DNA from 4 places in the Nitratireductor sp. L15S-10 genome. Region 1 is predicted to be linked to each of the others. Evidence: predicted binding sites of a transcription regulator. Region 1 holds the regulator's gene; each other region holds the start of a gene.

Evidence for each region. The regulator LexA, encoded in region 1, represses DNA repair genes until DNA is damaged. The targets are predictions, from matches to a motif close to TGTTCNNNNTGTGTTCNG.
Region 2: a site for LexA is predicted at 2,907-2,924, ahead of P2W41_RS07915 (ATP-dependent helicase). Genes of this name have one in related genera too.
Region 3: a site for LexA is predicted at 2,680-2,697, ahead of P2W41_RS13855 (PA0069 family radical SAM protein). Genes of this name have one in related genera too.
Region 4: a site for LexA is predicted at 2,916-2,933, ahead of recA (recombinase RecA). Genes of this name have one in related genera too.

Annotation. Positions count from the first base shown of each region.
Region 1 is NZ_CP120674.1:2,075,398-2,080,858, reverse strand. It holds gene gyrA (DNA gyrase subunit A) at 1-1,779, opposite strand, end outside; gene P2W41_RS09960 (MarC family protein) at 2,011-2,643, shown strand; gene lexA (transcriptional repressor LexA) at 2,742-3,461, shown strand; gene P2W41_RS09950 (NAD(P)H-hydrate dehydratase) at 3,570-5,075, opposite strand; gene P2W41_RS09945 (P-II family nitrogen regulator) at 5,357-5,461, shown strand, end outside.
Region 2 is NZ_CP120674.1:1,651,784-1,657,244, reverse strand. It holds gene P2W41_RS07935 (chloride channel protein) at 1-999, shown strand, start outside; gene P2W41_RS07930 (hypothetical protein) at 1,176-1,403, shown strand; gene P2W41_RS07925 (dienelactone hydrolase family protein) at 1,407-2,285, opposite strand; gene P2W41_RS07920 (helix-turn-helix domain-containing protein) at 2,437-2,850, shown strand; gene P2W41_RS07915 (ATP-dependent helicase) at 2,965-5,461, shown strand, end outside.
Region 3 is NZ_CP120674.1:2,881,389-2,886,849, reverse strand. It holds gene P2W41_RS13865 (NnrU family protein) at 1-516, shown strand, start outside; gene P2W41_RS13860 (ribonuclease HII) at 442-1,185, opposite strand; gene P2W41_RS13855 (PA0069 family radical SAM protein) at 1,406-2,560, opposite strand; gene moaB (molybdenum cofactor biosynthesis protein B) at 2,794-3,354, opposite strand; gene P2W41_RS13845 (4-(cytidine 5'-diphospho)-2-C-methyl-D-erythritol kinase) at 3,326-4,222, opposite strand; gene P2W41_RS13840 (hypothetical protein) at 4,247-4,432, opposite strand; gene P2W41_RS13835 (S49 family peptidase) at 4,484-5,359, opposite strand; gene P2W41_RS13830 (tRNA1(Val) (adenine(37)-N6)-methyltransferase) at 5,443-5,461, opposite strand, start outside.
Region 4 is NZ_CP120674.1:2,391,519-2,396,979, forward strand. It holds gene alaS (alanine--tRNA ligase) at 1-1,532, opposite strand, end outside; gene recA (recombinase RecA) at 1,754-2,857, opposite strand; gene P2W41_RS11465 (carbohydrate kinase family protein) at 3,094-4,041, shown strand; gene P2W41_RS11470 (pseudouridine-5'-phosphate glycosidase) at 4,057-4,974, shown strand; gene P2W41_RS11475 (OmpA family protein) at 5,044-5,461, opposite strand, start outside.

The sequences.
Region 1 (5,461 bases):
GGAGAAGAACAGAATGGGTGTGTGCGTGTTGGCGACAAACAGCCGCGTGACGAAATCCTCGTCCTTGGTCGACATGCCCGAACGGCCCTTGCCGCCCCGCGCCTGCGCCCGGTAGATCGATAGAGGCACGCGCTTGATATAACCTTTGCGGGTGACGGTGACCACCATGTCCTCGCGCTGGATCAGGTCCTCATCGTCGAGGTCTGCTCCACCTTCGGTGATTTCGGTCCGGCGAGGTGTGCCGAATTCGTCCCGTACGGCAATGAGTTCGTCTTTGACGATCTGCTGAATACGGGCGCGCGATGCCAGAATTTCCAGGTAATCGCTGATTTCTGCACCGATCTGGTTCAACTCGTCGGCGATTTCATCGCGACCGAGTGCTGTCAACCGCTGCAGACGCAGTTCGAGGATCGCGCGGGCCTGCTCCTCGGAAAGATTGTAGGTGCCATCCTCGTTGATCCGATGCCGCGGATCGTCGATCAGAAGGATCAGGGCTTCCACGTCAGCCGCGGGCCAACGACGCTCCATCAATTGCTCGCGCGCCGTCTGCGGATCCGGCGCATGGCGGATAAGCTTGATCACCTCGTCGATATTGGCGACAGCGATGGCAAGACCGACCAGCACATGCGCGCGGTCGCGCGCCTTGCGCAGCAGGTATTTGGTGCGGCGGCTGACGACGTCTTCACGGAAATGGACAAAGGCCTTCAAGAGATCGAGCAGGTTCATCTGCTCAGGCTTACCGCCATTCAGCGCAACCATGTTCGCACCGAATGAAGTTTGCAGCGGCGTGAACCGATAAAGCTGGTTCAGCACGACATCGGCAACTGCATCGCGCTTCAACTCGACCACGACCCGATAGCCCTGGCGGTCGCTCTCGTCACGGATATCGGAGATACCCTCGATGCGCTTGTCGCGCACCAGTTCAGCCATCTTCTCGATCATCGAGGCCTTGTTGACCTGATAGGGTATTTCCGAGATCACGATGGCTTCACGATCGTTGCGCGCCGGCTCGATGGCCACCTTGCCGCGCATCATGATGGAGCCGCGGCCGGTTTCATAGGCACTGCGGATTCCGGACCGTCCGAGGATAAGGCCCCCGGTGGGGAAATCCGGCCCCGGAATCAGCTCCTGCAGTTCAGGCAGACTGATCGCCGGATTGTCGATCATGGCCACGCAGCCATTGATGACTTCCGACAGATTGTGCGGCGGAATGTTGGTCGCCATGCCAACCGCGATGCCACCGGAACCATTGACCAGAAGGTTCGGATAACGGGCCGGAAGCACTTTGGGTTCACTGCCGGACCCGTCATAGGTGTCCTGGAAGTCGACCGTCTCCTTGTCGATATCCTCGAGAAGCTCGTGGGCGCCCTTTGTCAACCGGGACTCGGTATAGCGCATCGCCGCCGGCGGATCGCCATCGATGGAACCGAAATTGCCCTGACCGTCGATCAGTGGCAGGCGCATGGACCAATGCTGCGCCATGCGCACAAGCGCATCGTAGATCGCCGCATCTCCGTGAGGATGGTATTTACCCATCACATCGGCGACAGGACGTGCCGACTTCACATATTTGCGGTTCCAGTGATAGCCGCTTTCGTGCGAGGCGTAGAGAATGCGCCGGTGCACCGGTTTCAAACCGTCGCGCACATCCGGGAGTGCGCGGCTCACGATGACGCTCATCGCGTAATCGAGATAGGAGCGCTGCATCTCCTCGATGATGGAAATCGGCTCGATATCGTCGGGCTCGCCCGGTCCGGTCGGCGTTGTCTGGTCAGTCAAATCGGATCACACACAAAATAAGGAATCACTGACTTCTTATATATGAAACGCCATTGATTCTCCAATCGGAGCAGAGATTGGCGCAAAGGAAATCCAACGCAATTTCAGATGCATATGGCAGGTCTGTGAATGGAGGCACCGACAAATCGCCGCAGTCAGGCGCCTGGAGGTGGCAATCAGGGCTTTTCCGAACCCTCCTGGCTGGGCTAGACAGTCACAAGGGAGGACCCCATGTCAGGTTACGAGACCCTGTTCAACGCGTTCGTCACATTGCTCGTGACCGTGGACCCACCAGGTCTTGCGCCACTCTTTCTTGCGCTGACGGTCGGCATGAACCGTTCAGAGCGCAATCAGGTCGCCGTCCGCGCCGCAATCATCGGCTTCGCCGTTCTTGCGCTCTTCGGCGTGGCTGGCAGCGCCATACTTTCCGTTTTCGGCATCACACTTCCGGCGTTCCGCGTGGCCGGCGGTCTGCTTCTCTTCTTCATAGCGTTCGAGATGATTTTTGAACGCCGCCAGGAGCGCCACGAAAAAAGCGCCGAACGCGCCATCACCCGGGACATGATCCGAAATATTGCGGCATTTCCGCTGGCAATCCCCCTGATCGCCGGCCCCGGAGCGATTTCTGCCACCGTGCTTCTCTCCGGATCCTTCAGCGGCCTCACCGGAACCGCTACATTGCTGGCAATTCTTCTCACTACGATCGCCATTACCTACGCTGTGTTCACACTTGCAGAGCGCGTGGACCGCTTCCTCGGCGAGACAGGACGATCGATCCTGACAAGACTTCTGGGCGTGATACTTGCAGCTCTGGCCGTGCAGTTCGTCGCGGACGGCGCAAAGGCCCTGTTCCATGCGCCATAACGCAAGAAATCGAAAGAAAATGCCGGGAGTTGCGGAACACAACTGGAACATATAGAGTATGTTCTGGTTTTGTTTTTAACTGATTCTCGGTGGCTACCATGCTGACCCGCAAGCAGCACGAACTTCTCCTGTTCATTCATGAGCGCTTGAAGGAGACCGGAATTCCACCATCCTTCGACGAAATGAAGGAGGCGCTGGACCTTGCGTCCAAGTCGGGCATCCACCGGTTGATCACCGCCCTGGAGGAACGCGGCTTTATCCGCCGGCTTCCCAATCGGGCCCGTGCGCTCGAGGTGTTGCGCCTGCCCGATTCGATTGCGCCGGGCCTGAATGCCGGCGCACGCAGGTTTTCGCCGAGCGTCATTGAAGGCAGCCTCGGCAAAGCGCCACCATCCCAGCCCAAGCCGGCAGCCAGCAATGACGACTCGCTTGCCGGTGTCGTTTCGGTGCCGGTCATGGGGCGCATCGCTGCGGGTGTTCCGATCGATGCCATCCAGCACCAGACCCATTCCATCGCCGTCCCTCCGGACATGCTGAGCGGTGGCGACCACTATGCGCTGGAGGTCAAGGGCGATTCGATGATCGAGGCAGGCATCTTCGACGGCGACACCGTCATCATCCGCGAAACCCAGACTGCCAACCCCGGCGAGATCGTGGTTGCCCTTGTGGATCAGGAAGAAGCAACCCTGAAGCGCTTTCGGCGCAAGGGAGCGTCGATCGCCCTTGAGGCTGCCAATCCGGCATATGAAACACGGATATTCGGTCCTGACCGGGTGAAGGTTCAAGGGCGTCTGGTTGGCTTGATGCGCCGTTATTGACCTGCGGCGGAGAGGCATTTTTCCTCTCGCACATGGCTTCCTGAAACGTGAGTGTGGCCTGAAACTTGAATGTGGAAGGAAGCCCGGGGTGTTGCCGATGCCTGCAGGTCAGGACGGGTTTTCTCGAAACAGTTCCTGCAACACATTCGGCAGCGTTTCAGGCAGGTCTTCGGCGATCAGACCGCGCCCGAATGACCGACCGCATTCTGCGTGAATCCAGACGCCCGCGCATGCCGCTTCAAAAGCCGGCATCGCTTGAGCCATAAGGCTTGCGATTATTCCCGACAGTACATCGCCCGATCCGGCCGTTGCCAAGTGTGGCGTGGCGTTGACATTGATCGCCGCTCGCCCGTCGGGTGCCGCCACAATCGTATCAGGTCCCTTGAGCACAAGGGTCGCCCCGGATCGCACGGCCGCCTCCCGTGTTCGCTGCAGTTTCGAAGTTTCTGTTCCGTCGTGAAGATCGGGAAAAAGCCGGACGAATTCTCCCTCATGCGGGGTGAGAACAACCTTGCCGGCGGAAGCCCTGATCATGCCAAAAAACACATCCTGCATGCCGCCAAAGGCCGTGAGTGCGTCGGCATCGAAGACCAGTCCGCTTGCGTCATTCGCCTTGTCGAGAAGAGCGCGTGCGAAACTGCGCGTTCGTCCCCCTGTGCCGGCGCCTGGCCCGAGAACGGTCCCGGTGGGTCCCCGGTCGACAAAAAAGGCCCGCAACTCGCTTACGGTGTCGGCTTTGCGCAGCATGATCGACGTCAAATGCATCGCATGAACCGAAAGCGCGTTGGCGGGCGAAAGAACCGTTACGGCCCCTGCCCCTGTGCGCGCCGCTGCCCGCGCAGCAAGTCGCGCCGCCCCTGTCGAGGTGGCCCCGCCAGAAATCACGGCCACATGACCGCGCGAATATTTGTGAGCGCTGACGCGAAGTTTCGGCAAGGCTTCCCGCCACAAAGCAGGCTGGTTTTCCCAAAGTGCCTGACCAACAGTATCAAGCGCGCTGTCTGCAATGCCTATATCCGCAACAACGAGATCACCGCACATTTGCCGCCCCGGCACGAGCAGATGTCCGGGCTTTTTGCGAAAGAAGGTGACGGTCAGATCCGCCGACAAGGCCGCGCCAAGTGGCTTTCCTGTCAATCCGCAAACACCTGAGGGCAGATCGATGGCGACCACAGCAAGCCCGCTGCTGCTTACCTTTCCGATGATCCCGGCCTCCATTTCTTCCAGGGGACGCGTCAGACCTGCGCCGAACAACGCATCCACCACAAGCCACCCTCGACTGGCTTCGAAAGCCGCCAATGGCTCCGGTTTAACCGGACAATCCATAAGTGCGATCGCGGCATCGCTGCCCGAGGCCGGTTCGGCGTTGGCAAAAACGCGAACGCTCAGGCCTCGTTCTGTCAGGAGGCGCGCAACGACATAGCCGTCACCCCCATTGTTACCCGGGCCGCACAGGACGAGAAAGCCCTCCGCATCAGCATGACGAGCAAGGATTTCATCCACCACCGCCGCCCCCGCATTCTTCATGAGGCCATATCCGTCAAGCGCCCCCGCAGCGATCGCAGCGCGATCCACCCTGCGCATCTCTTCAGGCGTTAAAATCTCTAATTGCATCACATATTGCCGCTTTCTTCAGCGCATTGCATATTTTTTAAGCAGCCGCCAAACTGTACAGCGCACCGCATGTGTCCCTTGATGTTTTTCAGAGGCACAGCACGCGATGTTTCGCTGCCCGAAAACCCGTGTGATTATGCCTTTCGGGAGGCACAATGCAGCGATTGGCACGGATCGTGCAAGGCTCTGATCGGAGTTGGCATGTTTCGTGCCTTATTCGAACCGGAACAACAAGGGGCACGGGCTCACCGTTCCTGAACTCATTTGGAGGCCACCGAGGCATGAAAAAGGTCGAAGCGATCATCAAACCCTTCAAGCTCGACGAAGTGAAGGAAGCCCTTCAGGAAATCGGTCTTCAGGGCATAACTGTGATCGAAGCGAAGGGG
Region 2 (5,461 bases), 420 kb from region 1:
ATCGTCATCGCGTCAGCTGCTGGCGCGGTGGCATCCCGGCTTTGGTTCGGGAGCGCCGCCGCGTTCCTGGTCCCCACACACCAGATCACCTCATTCTGGGAATTCCCGGCCTTCGCCCTTCTGGGAGTCACGGCTGCCGTGGTGGCGATCCTCTTTCAGTTCTCGCTCTTCGTCTCGGATTATGCGGCTCGTGGGATCCGTATCCCGCTCTGGACGCGTCCCCTTGTCGGCGGTCTGATTGTCGGGGGCATCGCCGTCATCTTCCCGCATGTGCTGGGCGTGGGCTACGAAGTTACCGACATGGCTCTGTGGAACCGTCTGCCGCTCATGACCATGCTGGCGCTGATCGTTGTCAAAACGGCCGCGACGTCCATAACGCTCGCCATGCGCTTTGGTGGCGGCATCTTCTCGCCTGCCCTTTTTCTCGGCGCGCTCACCGGCGGCGCGTTCGGGATCATTGCCGCATCGGCTTTTCCCACCATGGCCTCGAGCGAAGGGCTCTACGCCATCCTGGGCATGGGAGCCGTCGCCGGCGCTGTTCTCGGCGCGCCCATCTCCACAACCGTCATCGTGTTCGAACTGACCGGCGGCTATGAACTCTCAATCGCGCTTTTGCTGACCGTTGCAGTGGCTCACGGCATCACCCAGACCATTCACGGCCATTCCTGGTTCCAGTGGCAGCTCGAGATGCGCGGTCTTTTCCTCGTCGAAGGCCCTCACCGGGCCCTCGGCCAGTCCATTCGCGTCATGGATTTCATGGAGCCGCTGGATGATGAGGACGAGCCGGTCACCTATGACACCGAAACTGGTGCCCCTTCACTCAAACCGACCGATACGCTGGAAGCTTCGTTGCGCGCATTCGACAAGGGCGGGCACGACCGCCTGCCGGTGGTCGATCTGAAAGATCCGAGCAAGATCATCGCCTTCGCCAGCCATGTCCGTGCCCTGCGCTTCTTCAACCGCGCGCTCGTGGATATGAGCGAGGAAGAACACCGATAGGCTGCCAGATCACGAGGTCGCCGGCTCGCATCATGAAAGCAGGGTTTCATTAACCATATAGGTTAAGGCAGCATCTTTGCACAAGTTTAACCATGCCCTCCGCTTGAAGCGTTTGAACGGCACGCTGACCATCCTTGGTAAATCCATTCGATTCGCGGTTGGCGGAAAACCCGGTGTTGAACGAGGAAGCCAAAGCCCTGTCAGACGGTCTCGCGCGCTCACACGAGTTCACGGATTACGACTTCTGGCGCGCGCTGAAATCCATTGAGGACGAACTCTATTGGCTAGAACGAAACCGCAGGCCAATTCCCATCGACCTGATCTATGTCCGCGCCATCGTCCGCACCGCGCGCCAGAAGCGTCTTTTCATCGCCTGGGACCCGGCGCCATTCGACGCCTTTTGAGTTTCAGGACAGGTGTTCCTTCAGGAACGCCACCGTTCTCTCCCAGGCCAGATCAGCGGCTTCCTTGTCATAGCGGGCTTCCGACGTGTCGTTGTTGAACGCGTGGTTCACGCCCTCATAGACATGAATGGTGAAGTCCTTGCCTGCCTCTTCGAGCGCGGTGCGATAAGCGTCGATCCCTGCGTTGATCCGCTCGTCGAGCCCGGCATAGTGGAGCAGCAGCGGCGCTTCGATCTTGGCAACTTCAGCTGCATCAGCCTGGCGTCCGTAATAGGCAACACCTGCGTCAAGCTCTGGATCGTTCACGGCAAGCTGGTTGACCAGCCCTCCACCCCAACAGAAACCGATGGCGCCGACATTCCCGTTGGACGCATCGTGTCCGGCCAGATACGCCTGCGTTGCAACTGCATTGCGCAGGGTCTGGCCGCCGTCGAGCTGACCGATCATTTCGCGCGCCTTGTCCTCGTCTTCCGGCGTGCCGCCGGAGGGAGAAAGAAAGTCAGGCGCCAGCGCAACGAAGCCCTCAAGCGCCATGCGCCGCGCGACATCGCGGATATGTGGATTGAGGCCCCGGTTTTCGTGGATGACAATCACCGCCGGAAGTTTTCCCTCCGTTCCGGTCGGGCGCACGAGGTATCCCGCCATATCGCCGCCATCGCCCGGGTAAGTGATATCCTCCGCCGCAAGGCGATCATCGTCCTCGGCGACCATGGCCGCCCGCGCAGAATTGGCGGCGAGCAATGGCACGATAGCCGCAGCCGCGGCTCCCGAACCTGCAAGCTTCGTCATCTTGTTCATGAAAGCGCGGCGATCGAGTGTGAGATGCGTGTATTCGTCATACGCATCAATCATCGCCTGTGTGATCTTGGGCTGATCCTGCATGAATTCACTCCCGATTGTGATTGGCCCCCGCTGTGCAAAGACTATAGTCCGTGTGGCTGAGGTCCATTCACACCCGCGTGAGCGACGGCAGACTTTCGCTCCTGACCGCCAATCCCTATATCTCCGGCAATAAAAGTTAGGAGCGATCCTCATGTGGTCCATCGGAGAACTATCGAAGCGGGTGGGCGTGAAAGTACCGACAATCCGGTACTACGAAGAAACCGGCCTTATCGAACCGCCCGAACGATCTTCGGGCAATCAGCGGCGCTATGGCCGGGAAGCCCTGGATCGCCTGACCTTCATCCGGCATGCCCGCGATCTCGGACTCGGCATAGACGCCATCCGCTCACTCATAGAACTGAGCAGCCACCCCGAAAAACCGTGCGAGGCAGTCGACAGCATCGCACAGGAGCACTTGCGGGAAGTGCGCCAGCGCATTGCGCGCCTCCGGAAACTTGAACATGAACTTCAACGCATCGTTGATAGCTGCGACAGCGGCACAGTCTGCGATTGCTATGTCCTGAGAGCGCTGGCCGACCATTCTCTTTGCGAGAGCGAACACTGATTACAGGCGCGGATGGATTTGCCGGCTGTCAGCATCTTGGTTCAAGGTCCGCAAACCGGTACAAATGGAAAACATCCTTGGGCTTTGCCCCCCGAATCACCATATGCAGGTCCGATGTCCGGCTTTCCTGACGATATTCCGTTCTTCGATGAGGACGACCCGACCCCGCCTCCCCCGGCTGCGCAAAAGCCTTCCGGCATCGCAGCGCGTGCCATGGCGGCGCGCACGGGTGGTCCTGACACACGCTATCTCAATGCGCTCAATCCCGAGCAGCGGCTTGCCGTGGAGACCACCGAAGGACCCGTCCTGGTGCTCGCCGGCGCCGGCACCGGCAAGACGCGCGTACTGACCACCCGCATCGCGCATATCCTCGCATCGGGCCGCGCCTATCCCTCGCAGATCCTCGCCGTGACCTTCACCAACAAGGCCGCGCGCGAGATGAAGATGCGCATTGGCACCCTGGTGGGCGAGGCCATCGAGGGCATGCCCTGGCTTGGCACGTTCCACTCCATCGGCGTCAAGATCCTGCGCAAGCATGCAGAGCTGGCGGGACTGAAAAGCTCCTTCACCATTCTCGACACCGATGACCAGATCCGCCTCATGAAGCAGATCATCCAGGCCGAAGGTCTCGACGACAAGCGCTGGCCGCCGCGCCAGTTCGCGCAGATGGTCGATGGCTGGAAAAACAAGGGGCTCGCACCCAGGGAAATTCCCGAGGGCGACGCCCGCGCCTTTGCCAATGGCAAGGGCCGTGAACTCTACGCCGCCTATCAGGATCGGCTGAAGACGCTCAACGCCGTCGATTTCGGCGATCTCCTGTGCCATCCGATCCGCATTCTGCGCGACAATCCGGATGTGCTTGCCGACTATCATCGAAAGTTCCGCTACATTCTCGTCGACGAGTATCAGGACACCAACACCGCGCAGTATATGTGGCTCAGGCTTCTGGCTCAGCGGCCGAAGAGCACCGAACCCGTCAACATCTGCTGTGTGGGCGATGACGACCAGTCCATCTATGGCTGGCGCGGTGCCGAGGTGGACAACATCCTGCGTTTCGAGAAGGATTTTCCCGGTGCCGCCGTCATCCGGCTGGAGCGTAATTACCGCTCCACCGCGCATATTCTGGGCGCCGCCTCCCACCTCATCGCCCACAATGAGGGGCGGCTCGGCAAGACGTTGTTCACCGAACAGTCCGATCCCGACGATCCCAAGGTAAAAGTCCATGCCGCATGGGATTCGGAAGAGGAAGCCCGCGCCGTCGGCGAGGAAATCGAAGCGCTTCAGGCCAAGGGCCACGCGCTGAACGACATCGCCATCCTGGTCCGTGCCTCCTTCCAGATGCGCGAATTCGAAGACCGTTTCGTCACGCTGGGCCTCAATTACCGCGTCATCGGCGGACCCCGCTTCTACGAGCGCATGGAAATCCGCGACGCCATGGCCTATTTCCGCATCGTCGCGCAGGCCGCCGACGATCTCGCCTTCGAGCGTATCGTCAACACACCCAAGCGCGGATTGGGCGAAGCCAGCGTCCGCCAGATCCACGATGTCTCCCGCATGCGTGAGGCAACGCTCCTGCAGGCCGCGCGCGATCTCGTCGGCACCGAGGAGATGAAGCCCAAGCCGCGCGCCTCGCTGCGCACGCTCGTCGACAATATCGAACGCTGGCAGGGCATGCTCGACCGCACGCCCCACACCGAACTTGCCGAGATCATCCTTGAAGAGTCCGGCTATACGGACATGTGGAAGAACGACCGCTCCGCCGAGGCACCCGGCAGGCTTGAAAACCTCAAGGAGCTGATCCGCTCCATGGAGGACTATGACAGTCTGCGCGGTTTCCTCGAACATGTCGCGCTCGTCATGGATGCCGAACGCGACGAGGAACTCGACGCCGTCAGCCTGATGACGCTTCATTCCGCCAAGGGTCTCGAATTCCCCACCGTGTTCCTGCCCGGCTGGGAGGAAGGCCTTTTTCCCCACCAGCGCGCGCTCGACGAGGGTGGCCGCTCGGGCCTCGAAGAAGAGCGGCGCCTGGCCTATGTCGGCCTCACCCGCGCAAAGAAGAACCTGCACATCTGGTTTGCTTCCAACCGGCGCATTCACGGCCTGTGGCAGTCGACCATCCCCTCACGCTTCCTCGACGAGCTTCCCGAAGCGCATGTGGATGTGGCCGAGGAAAGCAGCAGCTATGGCGGCTATTCCGCCGGCCAGCCCGGCCGGCCCAACCCCTATGGCAAATCCCGCTTCGACGATCAGCCTGCCTTTTCAAACAGCTATGCCACGCCCGGCTGGCAGCGCGCGCAGAAAAACAGGACTGAAGCAACCACCCGCAACTGGGGTAACCGCTCCGGCCATCAGGTGGAGCGCATCGGCTATGGCGAGGCGGATTCGGGCTATGGCGCAGGCCGCGGCTCGGTCAAGGGGCGCGTGATCGAAGGCGAGCTTGTCGCCAAATCCGTGTCCGACACGCCCTCTGCCTTCAAGGTCGGTGACCGGGTGTTCCACCTCAAATTCGGCAATGGCAACGTCTCGGCGATCGAGGGCAACAAGCTCACCATCGATTTCGACAAGGCAGGCCAAAAGCGCGTGCTCGACGGCTTTGTCGAACGGCTCT
Region 3 (5,461 bases), 810 kb from region 1:
ATCTTCGTTCCGGACCTGCGCACCGGGGTGATGGAAGCCCATGGAGAGCGCGCGTGGCTTTTGCCCTACACCGCAGCTTCGATCCTCGGGCTCGTCCTGATCATCTGGGGCTACGGGCTGGCGTGTCTCGACCCAGCGCTGGCTTACTCGCCGCCGGCTTCGCTGCGTCACCTGGCCATTCTTCTCCTGCTGCCGGTCTTTCCCCTGCTGATCGCCGCCTATGTCCCCACGCGACTGCGAGTGGCAGTGAGGCATCCCATGCTTCTGGCCACGATTCTGTGGGGCATCGCTCATCTGATGGCGAACGGAACGCTGGCGGACCTCGCCCTTTTCGGCGGCTTCGCGGTCTGGGCGGCAATCGACTGGATCTCGGCGGCTAACAGACCAGGCAACGGCAAGATCAGACAGCCTGACGGCTGGACGGGGGATATGATTGCCATTCTAGGCGGGCTGGTGATCTATGGCCTGATTATCGGCGGCCTCCACCAGTGGCTGATCGGTGTTTCGCCTCTCTGAGGCGGGTAGCGACGGTCCAAGATCGCGCAGCGGGGCGAAGCTCATCCGGTGCAGGCGCGATACTGCACCATGCTCCGTTATGGCTGTGCGGTGGCGCTTGGTGCCGTAGCCCATATGCGCCTCGAAACCGTAGGCCGGTGTCACACCGCCCGCACGCGTCATCATGCGGTCCCGCGTCACCTTGGCGACGATGGAGGCAGCGGCTATCGACTGGCTGCGCTGATCGCCCTTCACCACGGCACGTGCCGGGCAGCAAAGCCCCGGCGGCACATCGCGGCCATCGGCCAGCGCAAACAGCGGCGTGACGCACAGCCCGGCGGCAGCCCGGCGCATGGCCTCCAGGCTGGCGCGCAGGATGTCGGACCGGTCTATGTTTGCCGCGCAGATAGACGCTACGGAGACGCTGACGGCCATCTCGATAATGGCTTCGAAGAGCCGGTCGCGCGCCTCGGCGGGCAGCCGCTTGGAATCGTCAAGCCCATCGGGTAGGCGGTTTGCATCGAGGATGACAGCGGCGGCGACTACAGGACCGGCGAGCGGACCGCGCCCAGCCTCGTCGAGACCTGCAACAGGGGCGAGACCCTCGCGCAGGAGCGCGGCCTCCATCTGGAAGTCGGGACGAACAGGCAGATCAAAAAGAGTGGGAGAATCGGAACGCGTGCGAGCCATAATGCGGCGATGCTCGCATCGCTTCCGATTCTCCGCAAGGGCCTCCCGGCAACGAGGGGGCGGATGGGCCGGGAAGCGCCCGTCGGCTACGGGGATGCAAAGCCGGACGGGAAGTGGGGGCGTGAGAAGCAGTACTTTCTCATGGAAACACGGTACCGCTCCGATGCGTCAATATTCCAATCCAAGCCTGGAACAGGCGGGCGGACCGGCCGGGAAAGGGTCAAAGCAGCATGAGCTGTTCGCCTCCCGGTTGCGGTTGTTTGAACAGGTCCGTCCTCAGTTTGCGTTTTTCCTGGTTGAGCCCGAGCCGCTTTGCCGCGATCTCGAAGCGCCGGCCGATCTGCCAGGCATAGGGGCCTGTGCCCTTCATCCGCTTGCCCCATTCGGCGTCGTAATCCTTGCCGCCGCGCATGGAGCGGATCAGGGAAAGAACGTGGCGATAGCGGTCGGGCGCATGGCGCAGGAGCCATTCCTTGAAGATGGGGCTGACCTCCAGCGGCAGACGCAGGATGATATAGCCCGCCTCGCGCGCGCCGGCGGTGGCTGCCGATTCCAGAATGCGCTCGATCTCGCAATCGGTGAGGCCGGGAATGACGGGGCCCATCATCACGGATGTCGGTATGCCGGCGTCGGTCAGCGCACGGATGGCTTCCAGTCGTCGCGAGGGCGTTGCCGCGCGCGGTTCCATGGTACGCGCCAGCTTGCGGTCCAGTGTGGTGACGGAAAGAGCGACCTTGGCCAGTCCCTTCTCCGCCATGCGCGAAAGAATGTCGATATCGCGCATGACGAGAGCCGATTTGGTGACGATGCCCACCGGGTGCGCGTGCGCCTCCAGCACTTCGAGGATTTCGCGCATGATGCGGTATTTTTTCTCGATGGGCTGATAGGGATCGGTGTTGGTGCCGATGGCGATTGTGCGCGGCTGATAGCCCGGTTTGGAAATCTCACGCTCCAGAAGCCGTGCGGCATCCGGTTTGGCAAAGAGCTTTGCCTCGAAGTCGAGCCCCGCCGACAGGCCCATATAGGCGTGGGTGGGGCGGGCGAAACAATAGACGCAGCCATGCTCGCAGCCGCGATAGGGATTGATGGAGCGGTCAAAGGAGATGTCGGGCGAGGTGTTGCGCGTGATGATGGTGCGCGGCCTCTCCACCTGGACCTCGGTCTTGAAGGGTGGCAATTCCTCAAGCGAGCCCCAGCCATCGTCAAAGACATGGCGGGAGACAGGCTCATAGCGGCCCGATGGATTGATGCCCGCAGCACGGCCCCGCCGGCGCTCGGAATCGATGCGAATGCCCGACCGGTCGATCACCGTGTTGGCCATCGCGGCCCCGCCGCCATCGAAGGCGGCTGCATCTGCTCTCACAATCTGTTCCATGGCTTGCTCCATGACTGAGCGATTTCGCTGGCTTTCCAGTACGCGGGGCCAGGTTATGACCCTGGAGCCGAAAGCAGAATCAGCGTCGCTGCCGATGAATCTATTCCTATTCGAATAATGAGAACAAAGCAAGAACTTTTGGCGAGATTGAGGCTGGTGAATATTCCACAGGCGTGCGGAAGGGCTGGCGGGGGCGGTGCCGCGTTCTCCGGCTTTTCAGGGGCGGGAAGGGATCAGGCGGACTTGCCGCCGCCGCGCTTCAGGTGTTCGGCAAGGCGCGGCATGATTTCCACGAAATTGCAGGGCATGTGCCGGTAGTCGAACTGGTCTTTCAGAATACCGTCCCAGGCATCACGGCAGGCGCCGGTGGAGCCCGGCAACACGAAAACAAAGGTCTGGTCGATCAACCCGGCCGTGGCGCGCGACTGGACGGTGGACGTGCCGATTTTTTCGTAGGAGATGCGGTGGAAGACCTGCGAGAAGCCATCCATGCGCTTGTCGAACAGCGGTTCCAGCGCCTCTGGCGTCACGTCGCGCCCGGTGAAGCCGGTGCCACCCGTGGTGATGACGGCATCGACGCCGGGATCGGCGCACCACAGTTTGACGGCCATCTGGATGGCTTCGATATCGTCTGCGACGATCTTTCGATCGGCGAGCGTGTGGCCGGCCTCCGCGATGCGTTCGGCAAGGGTCTGGCCGGAGCGGTCGTCCTCAAGACCGCGCGTGTCGGAAACGGTCAGCACCGCGAAGCGGACGGGGATGAATTCACGCGCGGGCGTAGTTGAAATGGGCATGGTCAGCTCGGGTGCTTTGGGACGCTCTGGTTTCGGTGGCAAGGACAAACCAGTCCGGATGGCGCTCTTCGAGAAGGGCAGCGGCCTGATATGCCTCATGACGGGAAGAAAAGACGCCGAAGCACGTGGCACCGGAGCCGGACATGCGGGAAAAGAGCGCACCGGCTCGCCTCAGCGCGCCACGGGCATCCTCGATCTGTGGCACAAGCTGACAGGCCGGCTCCTCCAGATCGTTGCGCGCCTCTTGAAGCCAGTTGGCGGCCGAAGCCGTGTCGGCAAACACGGCAAGGGCGGGCAGGGGAGGATTCTCGCGCCGCTCGAGTCTGGAAAAGACCTCGGGCGTGGAAACCGGAATATTGGGGTTCACCAGAACAAGTGGCAGGGCCGGGAATTGCGGCAGTTCCTCAAGCGCCTCGCCGATCCCGCGTGCAAGAAGCGGTTTCGATGAAAGACACATGGGGACATCCGCGCCGAGGCTGAGGCCAAGCCTGGCGAGCGCGGCTTCATCGACGTCGATCTGCCAGTGGCGGACGAGCAGCCTGAGCGCGGCAGCCGCATCTGCCGAACCGCCACCAATGCCGGAGGCGACAGGCAGGTTTTTTTCAAGGTGCAGATGAACGGGAGCGCGGGCTCTCTCCCCGAATGTTTCGCGCAGAAGATCGCGGGCGCGGGTGACGAGATTGGTCTCGCCGATGGGGACATGAGCCGCGAAATGGCCGGAAACGAAGAAATCGTCTTCCGCCCCGTCTTCCACTTCGAGCAGGTCGCCATGGCTGGAAAAGGCCACAAGACTGTCCAGCAGATGAAATCCGTCCGCACGCCGTCCAGTGACGTGCAGCGCCAGGTTCACCTTCGCAGGGGCGATCATGCTGGACATCGCTTGTCTCAGGTATCAGTCTTTGGCGACGCGGTATTCGCCGGTCTTCGGGTCGTAGACGAGCGTTCCCATGCTGCCATTCGCCGCCTCCTTGCGGGCGCGCCGGGCCTTCGCGGTCACGCGCTCTGCCTCGCGGACGAATTTGCGGTAGCCGACATAGGCCACCACGCCGACCGCGGCAAAGAAGATCAGTTGCGGCATTGTCGATCCTCCGGTTTCACGCGCGCGAGTTTAACGCCCGGTCGCGCCTCGTCAAAGTCCAAAGCGGCGCCAGAGCGCCTGTTCCTCGGCCGCCTCGATCAGACCCGTCGCGGCATTGCCGGCGATTGCAGCACCAAGATCCGGAATGCTACCGGCGCTGCCGGAAATGCCGAGCTTGCGCCCGAACAGGCCGCGCGGCTGGGTGATGAGAGCGAGCTTCGTCTTATTGCCATAGCGCTCCTTCAAAACGGAGCGCATGTCGCCGAGGCCGTCGACCAGGCCCAGTTCAAGCGCGTGCGTGCCCGTCCAGAAGGCGCCGGTGAAAAGCTCCGGATCGTCGGCGAGCTTGGCGCCGCGCCGCTCCTTGACGAGATTGATGAACATCTCGTGCATTTCGAGCTGCAGGGCCTTGAGACGCTCCACGTCTTCCTTCTTTTCCGGCTGGAAGGGATCGAGGATCGCTTTGTTCTGGCCGGCCGTGTGAACCCGGCGCTCGACGCCGATCTTCTTGATAAGCTCCTGAAAGCCGAAGCCGGCGGACACGACGCCGATGGAGCCCACGATGGAGGAAGGGTCGGCAATGATCTCGTCGCCGGCCGCTGCGATCATGTAACCGCCGGAAGCGGCCACATCCTCCACGAAGATGAAGACTTTCCTGTCTTTCTCCACCGCCAGATCGCGAATGCGGCGGAAGATAAGGCGCGACTGAACGGGCGAGCCGCCCGGCGAATTGAGCGCGATGGCAACGGCCGGCGCATCGGGGACAGCAAACGCCTTCTCGATCACGGTCGCGGTGGTGGCGAGCGAGAGGTTCTGGCGCGTCAGGCTGTTGGACGGCATGATCGCGCCGGAAAGCCGGATCACCGGAATGGTGACGGCATCACCGCGAAGTTTTTTGGGGACGAGGCGGCTGAGAAGGCGTCGCAAGGGCGTGCTTACTCCAGAAAAATGGAACGTGTTGCTCGTGAGCATGTAGGCATTTGCGCGGTTCGTGCAATGGCCGGGCTCGTTCAATCGCCGAAAAGCGCC
Region 4 (5,461 bases), 320 kb from region 1:
ATAAGGCCGGTATCGCCCACCTGACCGCCGGATTCGCCATAGAACGGGGTCTGATTGGTGACGATAGCCACCTCGTCGCCCTCAGCGGCCTCGTCAACCATGGCGCCGTCGAGCACCAGAGCTGACACCACGCCTTCGGCGTCCTCGGTCTCATAGCCGAGAAAATCGCTGCCGCCTGTCCTGTCCTTGACCGCGAACCAGACGGCCTCGGTGGCCGCTTCGCCGGAGCCTGCCCAGTTCGCCCGCGCCTCGGCCTTTTGACGTTCCATTGCGTCATTGAAGCCGCCGAGATCCACATGGATGCCGCGCTGGCGCAGTGCATCCTGCGTCAGGTCGAGCGGGAAGCCATAGGTGTCGTACAGCCTGAACGCGGTTTCGCCGTCGAGAAGGTCGCCCTCTCCCATCTCGCTGGTGGCGTCGGACAGGAGCGTCAGGCCGCGCGCCAGCGTCTTGCGGAAACGGGTTTCCTCAAGCTTCAGCGTCTCGGTGATGAGCGCCTCACCGCGCACGAGTTCGGGATAGGCGCGGCCCATCTCACGCACGAGCGCGGGTACCAGGCGCCACATCAGCGGATCTTTCGCCCCCAGAAGCTGCGCGTGACGCATGGCGCGGCGCATGATGCGACGCAGCACGTAGCCGCGCCCCTCATTGGACGGCAGAACGCCATCGGCAATCAGGAAGCTCGACGCGCGCAGATGATCCGCAATGACCTTGTGGCTTGCATGCTGAGCGCCCTCGGCCCGTACGCCGGTTGCCTCCTCGGAGGCGTGGATGAGCGCGCGGAAAAGGTCAATGTCGTAATTGTCGTGAACACCCTGGAGAACAGCCGCCACGCGCTCCAGCCCCATGCCGGTGTCGATGGAGGGGCGCGGCAGGTTTACCCGCTCGTCCGGCGTGAGCTGCTCGAACTGCATGAAGACGAGATTCCAGATCTCGATGAAGCGGTCGCCATCTTCGTCAGGACTTCCGGGAGGGCCGCCGGGAATATGATCGCCGTGATCATAGAAGATTTCCGAACAAGGGCCACAGGGGCCGGTGTCGCCCATGGCCCAGAAATTGTCATTCGTGGCGATGCGGATGATGCGGTCGTCGGGCAGGCCGGCAATTTTCTTCCAGAAGCCCGCCGCCTCATCATCCGTATGGTACACCGTGACCAGGAGACGTTTGGGATCCAGCCCAAACTCTTTCGTCACGAGGTTCCACGCAAGCTCGATGGCGCGGTCCTTGAAGTAGTCGCCAAAGGAGAAATTGCCCATCATCTCGAAGAAGGTATGATGACGGGCCGTGTAGCCAACATTGTCGAGATCATTGTGCTTGCCGCCGGCGCGCACGCATTTCTGCGCCGTTACCGCCCGATCATAGGGTCTCGTCTCCAGGCCGGTGAAGACGTTCTTGAAGGGGACCATGCCGGCATTGGTGAACATAAGGGTCGGGTCATTGCGCGGCACGAGCGGGCCAGAGGCCACGATCTCATGTCCGTTTTTCTTAAAATAGTCGAGAAAGGTCGACCGGATGTCGTTGACGCCACTCATGATTCAGCCTTTGCGAGAAGCCCGCCCAGACAAGCGGGGAACAGAAGCCCGCCTTTTAACGTCAGCGTCCGGGCCTGTCCAGAAATCCCGTCAGGATACGATCATACAGGCAGGTTAAGCCGGCATAAAAAAACACCGCCAGCAGCTGGCGGTGTTCTGATGTCACCGGATTGGATCAGACCGGCTCCCCGGCGCTGACCGAACCCGCGAGAGTGAGGGCCCTATTCCTGAGCGTCCTGAGCGTCCTCAGCGTCCCCACCATCCTGGTCGCCCGGCCCCGTATCATCGAGGAATTTCTCGGCAATCAGGCCTGCATTCTGACGCAACGCCAGTTCGATCTCCTGCGCTGCCTCGGGATTGTCGCGCAGGAACTGCTTGGCGTTCTCGCGCCCCTGCCCCAGACGCTGGGAGTTGTAGGAAAACCAGGCACCTGATTTTTCAACGATGCCGGCCTTCACGCCGAGATCGATCAGTTCGCCCGTCTTGGACACGCCCTCACCATACATGATGTCGAACTCAACCTGCTTGAAGGGCGGCGCCATCTTGTTCTTCACGACCTTGATGCGGGTCTGGTTGCCCACCGTTTCGTCACGATCCTTGACGGAACCGATACGACGAATGTCGAGGCGCACCGAGGAATAGAATTTTAGCGCATTGCCGCCCGTGGTCGTCTCGGGAGAACCGAACATCACACCGATCTTCATGCGGATCTGATTGATGAAGATCACCATGGTCTTCGACCGGGAGATGGAGGCGGTAAGTTTGCGCAGCGCCTGGCTCATGAGACGGGCCTGCATGCCCGGCAGGGAATCGCCCATCTCACCTTCGATTTCGGCGCGCGGCGTAAGCGCGGCAACCGAATCGACCACAATCACATCCAGCGCACCGGAGCGCACGAGTGTGTCGCAGATCTCAAGCGCCTGCTCACCCGTGTCGGGCTGAGAGATCAGGAGATTCTCGAGATCGACGCCCAGCTTGCGGGCATAGACAGGATCGAGTGCATGCTCGGCATCGATGAAGCCGCAAATCCCGCCCTTCTTCTGGGCCTCGGCAACCGTGTGAAGCGCCAAGGTCGTCTTGCCTGAGCTTTCAGGACCGTAAATCTCGACAATGCGGCCGCGCGGCAGTCCGCCGATGCCCAGGGCAATATCGAGGCCCAGCGACCCGGTGGAGATGGTCTCGATCTCGACCACCTGATCATTGGCGCCAAGCCGCATGATCGATCCCTTGCCGAAGGCACGTTCGATCTGCGATAGCGCTGCATCCAGAGCCTTGGTTTTGTCCACCGAATTATCCTCTACAAGCCGCAATGAATTCTGAGCCATGATACAACACCCCTTCGAGGTCAATGGAGGCGGTTCCGCCAAATCCGCGATAGCCATCTGTACCCTTTTTGTTCTATTTTTGCAATAGGCAGTAGAGCATTGAAAAAACAGCATAAATGCATTTTGTTCTATTTTTGTACGCCTGAATTCACAATCTGTGCCCGCTCTCGGGGCTCAGATGCCCGGGCAGAGAGCGGGGGGATATCACCGCGCCAGGCGATTCGGGAAGCGGCCCGATGAACGTGACCAGCCCACCTCGACTCTTTGCTGTCGGCGGCGCCCATATGGACCGTCGCGGACGTCTCGATGCGGCACACATTCCCGCCACTTCCAACCCCGGACGCATGCGCGAAGAGGTCGGCGGAGGAATTTTCAATGCTGCGTGCATGGCTACCCGGCGCGGTGTGTCCGTATCGCTCCTTTCACTGCGAGGCGGGGATGCAGCGGGCGAAGCCGTGGCGCGCGCGGTGGAGGAAGCCGGTATCGAAGATCTCTCGGCGACCTTTCTCGACCGGGTGACACCAAGCTACACTGCTATTCTTGATCATGACGGCGAGCTTATCACCGGTCTTGCGGATATGGCACTTTATGATGTTGCGTTCGCCAAGCAGATGAGCCGCTCGAAAACGCGGGACGCTGCGGCTGGGTCCGATGCCATACTCTGCGATGCCAACCTGCCCCCGGAGGCACTGGCGCAGCTCGCATCTATCCGCGGAGCCGCGCCTCTTTACGCGATCGCCGTCTCACCAGCAAAGGCCAGGCGGCTGATACCCGTTTTTTCCGGACTCTCCGTGCTTTTCATGAATGCGCGTGAGGCGCGCAGTCTTGCCGGGCTTCAGTCCGCAGCTTCGATCCCGCTGGCGGTGCAAGCGCTGCGTGATCTCGGCCTGCGCGCCGCCGTCATCACCGAGGGCAGCGCCGCCGTGACGGTATTCACGCCCGAAAACCAGTGGCAGATCGAACCGCCACGGTTGGATGCCCTCGTAGATGTGACCGGCGCCGGCGACGCGCTGGCTGGTGCAACCGTTGCAGCCCTGATCCGTGGCCTGTCCATTCAGGAGGCCGCGCGCGAAGGCGTGGCCGCCTCTGGACTTGCTGTTGGCTCCGCCTCGGCAGCGCCCGAATTCGATAATAGCGCCTTCGATGCGGCGCTCGCGCGGGTGCCCGCCCCGCGACCTGTCTGATAAAGGAGTTTTCCCGTGCGTTCCAACAACATTATCGATGTCCATGCGCCGGTCGCCGAAGCCCTTGCCGAAGGCAAGCCGGTGGTGGCACTGGAGAGCACCATCATCACCCATGGCATGCCCTGGCCGCGCAACAACGAGATGGCCGGAGACGTGGAGGCACTGATCCGCGAGGAAGGCGCCGTCCCCGCCACCATTGCAGTGGTCGACGGACGGCTGAAGATTGGTCTGTCGGATCAGGAACGCGAAGCCCTGGCGCAGGCGACGGATCCGATGAAGCTGTCGCGCGCAGATCTGGCCTTTGCCATTGCCGAGGGGAAAAGCGGCGGCACGACCGTGGCCGCGACAATGATCGCCGCGCACATGGCTGGCATACATGTTTTCGCCACGGGCGGCATCGGCGGTGTTCACAAGGGAGCTGAGACGAGCTTCGACATTTCGGCCGATCTCGACGAATTGTCTCGGACACCCGTTATCGTCGTCTCTGCAGGGCCGAAGGCGATACTGGATACCGAGAAGACGCTGGAAGTGCTGGAAACCCGGGGCGTTCCCGTAATCGCCTTTGGTACCGACACAATGCCAGCCTTCTGGTCGCGCCAATCCCCCTATCCCGCACCGCTACGCCTCGACACGGCCGAAGCCATCGCGCGTTTTCAGGCGACCCGCGCGGCGCTCGGGATCGACGGCGGCATGCTGATCGCCAATCCGGTTGCCGCGGAAGACGAGATCGCTGCCGATGTGATGTCCGGTCATATTCTGACGGCACAGCGCGAAGCGAACGAAAAAGGTATATCGGGCAAGGATGTGACGCCATTCCTTCTGGCCCGGATTCTGGAACTGACGGGCGGCGCGAGCCTCGTTACCAATATTGCGTTGGTAAAAAACAATGCGCGGCTCGCGGCGCGCATCGCCACGGCGATGGCCGCCGGATAGCATTTCCCAAAACGGAAAAGCCGCTAGCTGGTGCCGGCGGCTTTTCTGTCTTGCATATAGCGTGAGGGATCAGGCGCCGGTGAGCGGCGACAGGCGAATCTCCACGCGGCGGTTCTGTGCGCGGCCTTCCGGCGTCGCGTTGGAGGCAATCGGCTGAGCCTCGCCCTGGCCGATAATCGCAAAACGCTGGCTGCTCGCGCCTTGACCAATAAGGTAATTGGCAACGGCCCCGGCGCGGCGCTGTGAGAGCTCCAGATTGTAATTTGCATCGCCCGTGGAGTCGGTATGACCAAAGACGTCCACCAGCGTGCGATTGTATTTCTGAAGAACCAGAGCGACGGAATTCAGGGTGGAATAGAAGGCCGGCTGAATGTTGGCCGAGTCGGTTGCGAAGGTGATGTTGGAAGGCATGTTGAGGATGATGTAGTCGCCCTGGCGGGTGACACTCACGCCGGTACCCTGCAACTGGCCACGCAACTGCGCTTCC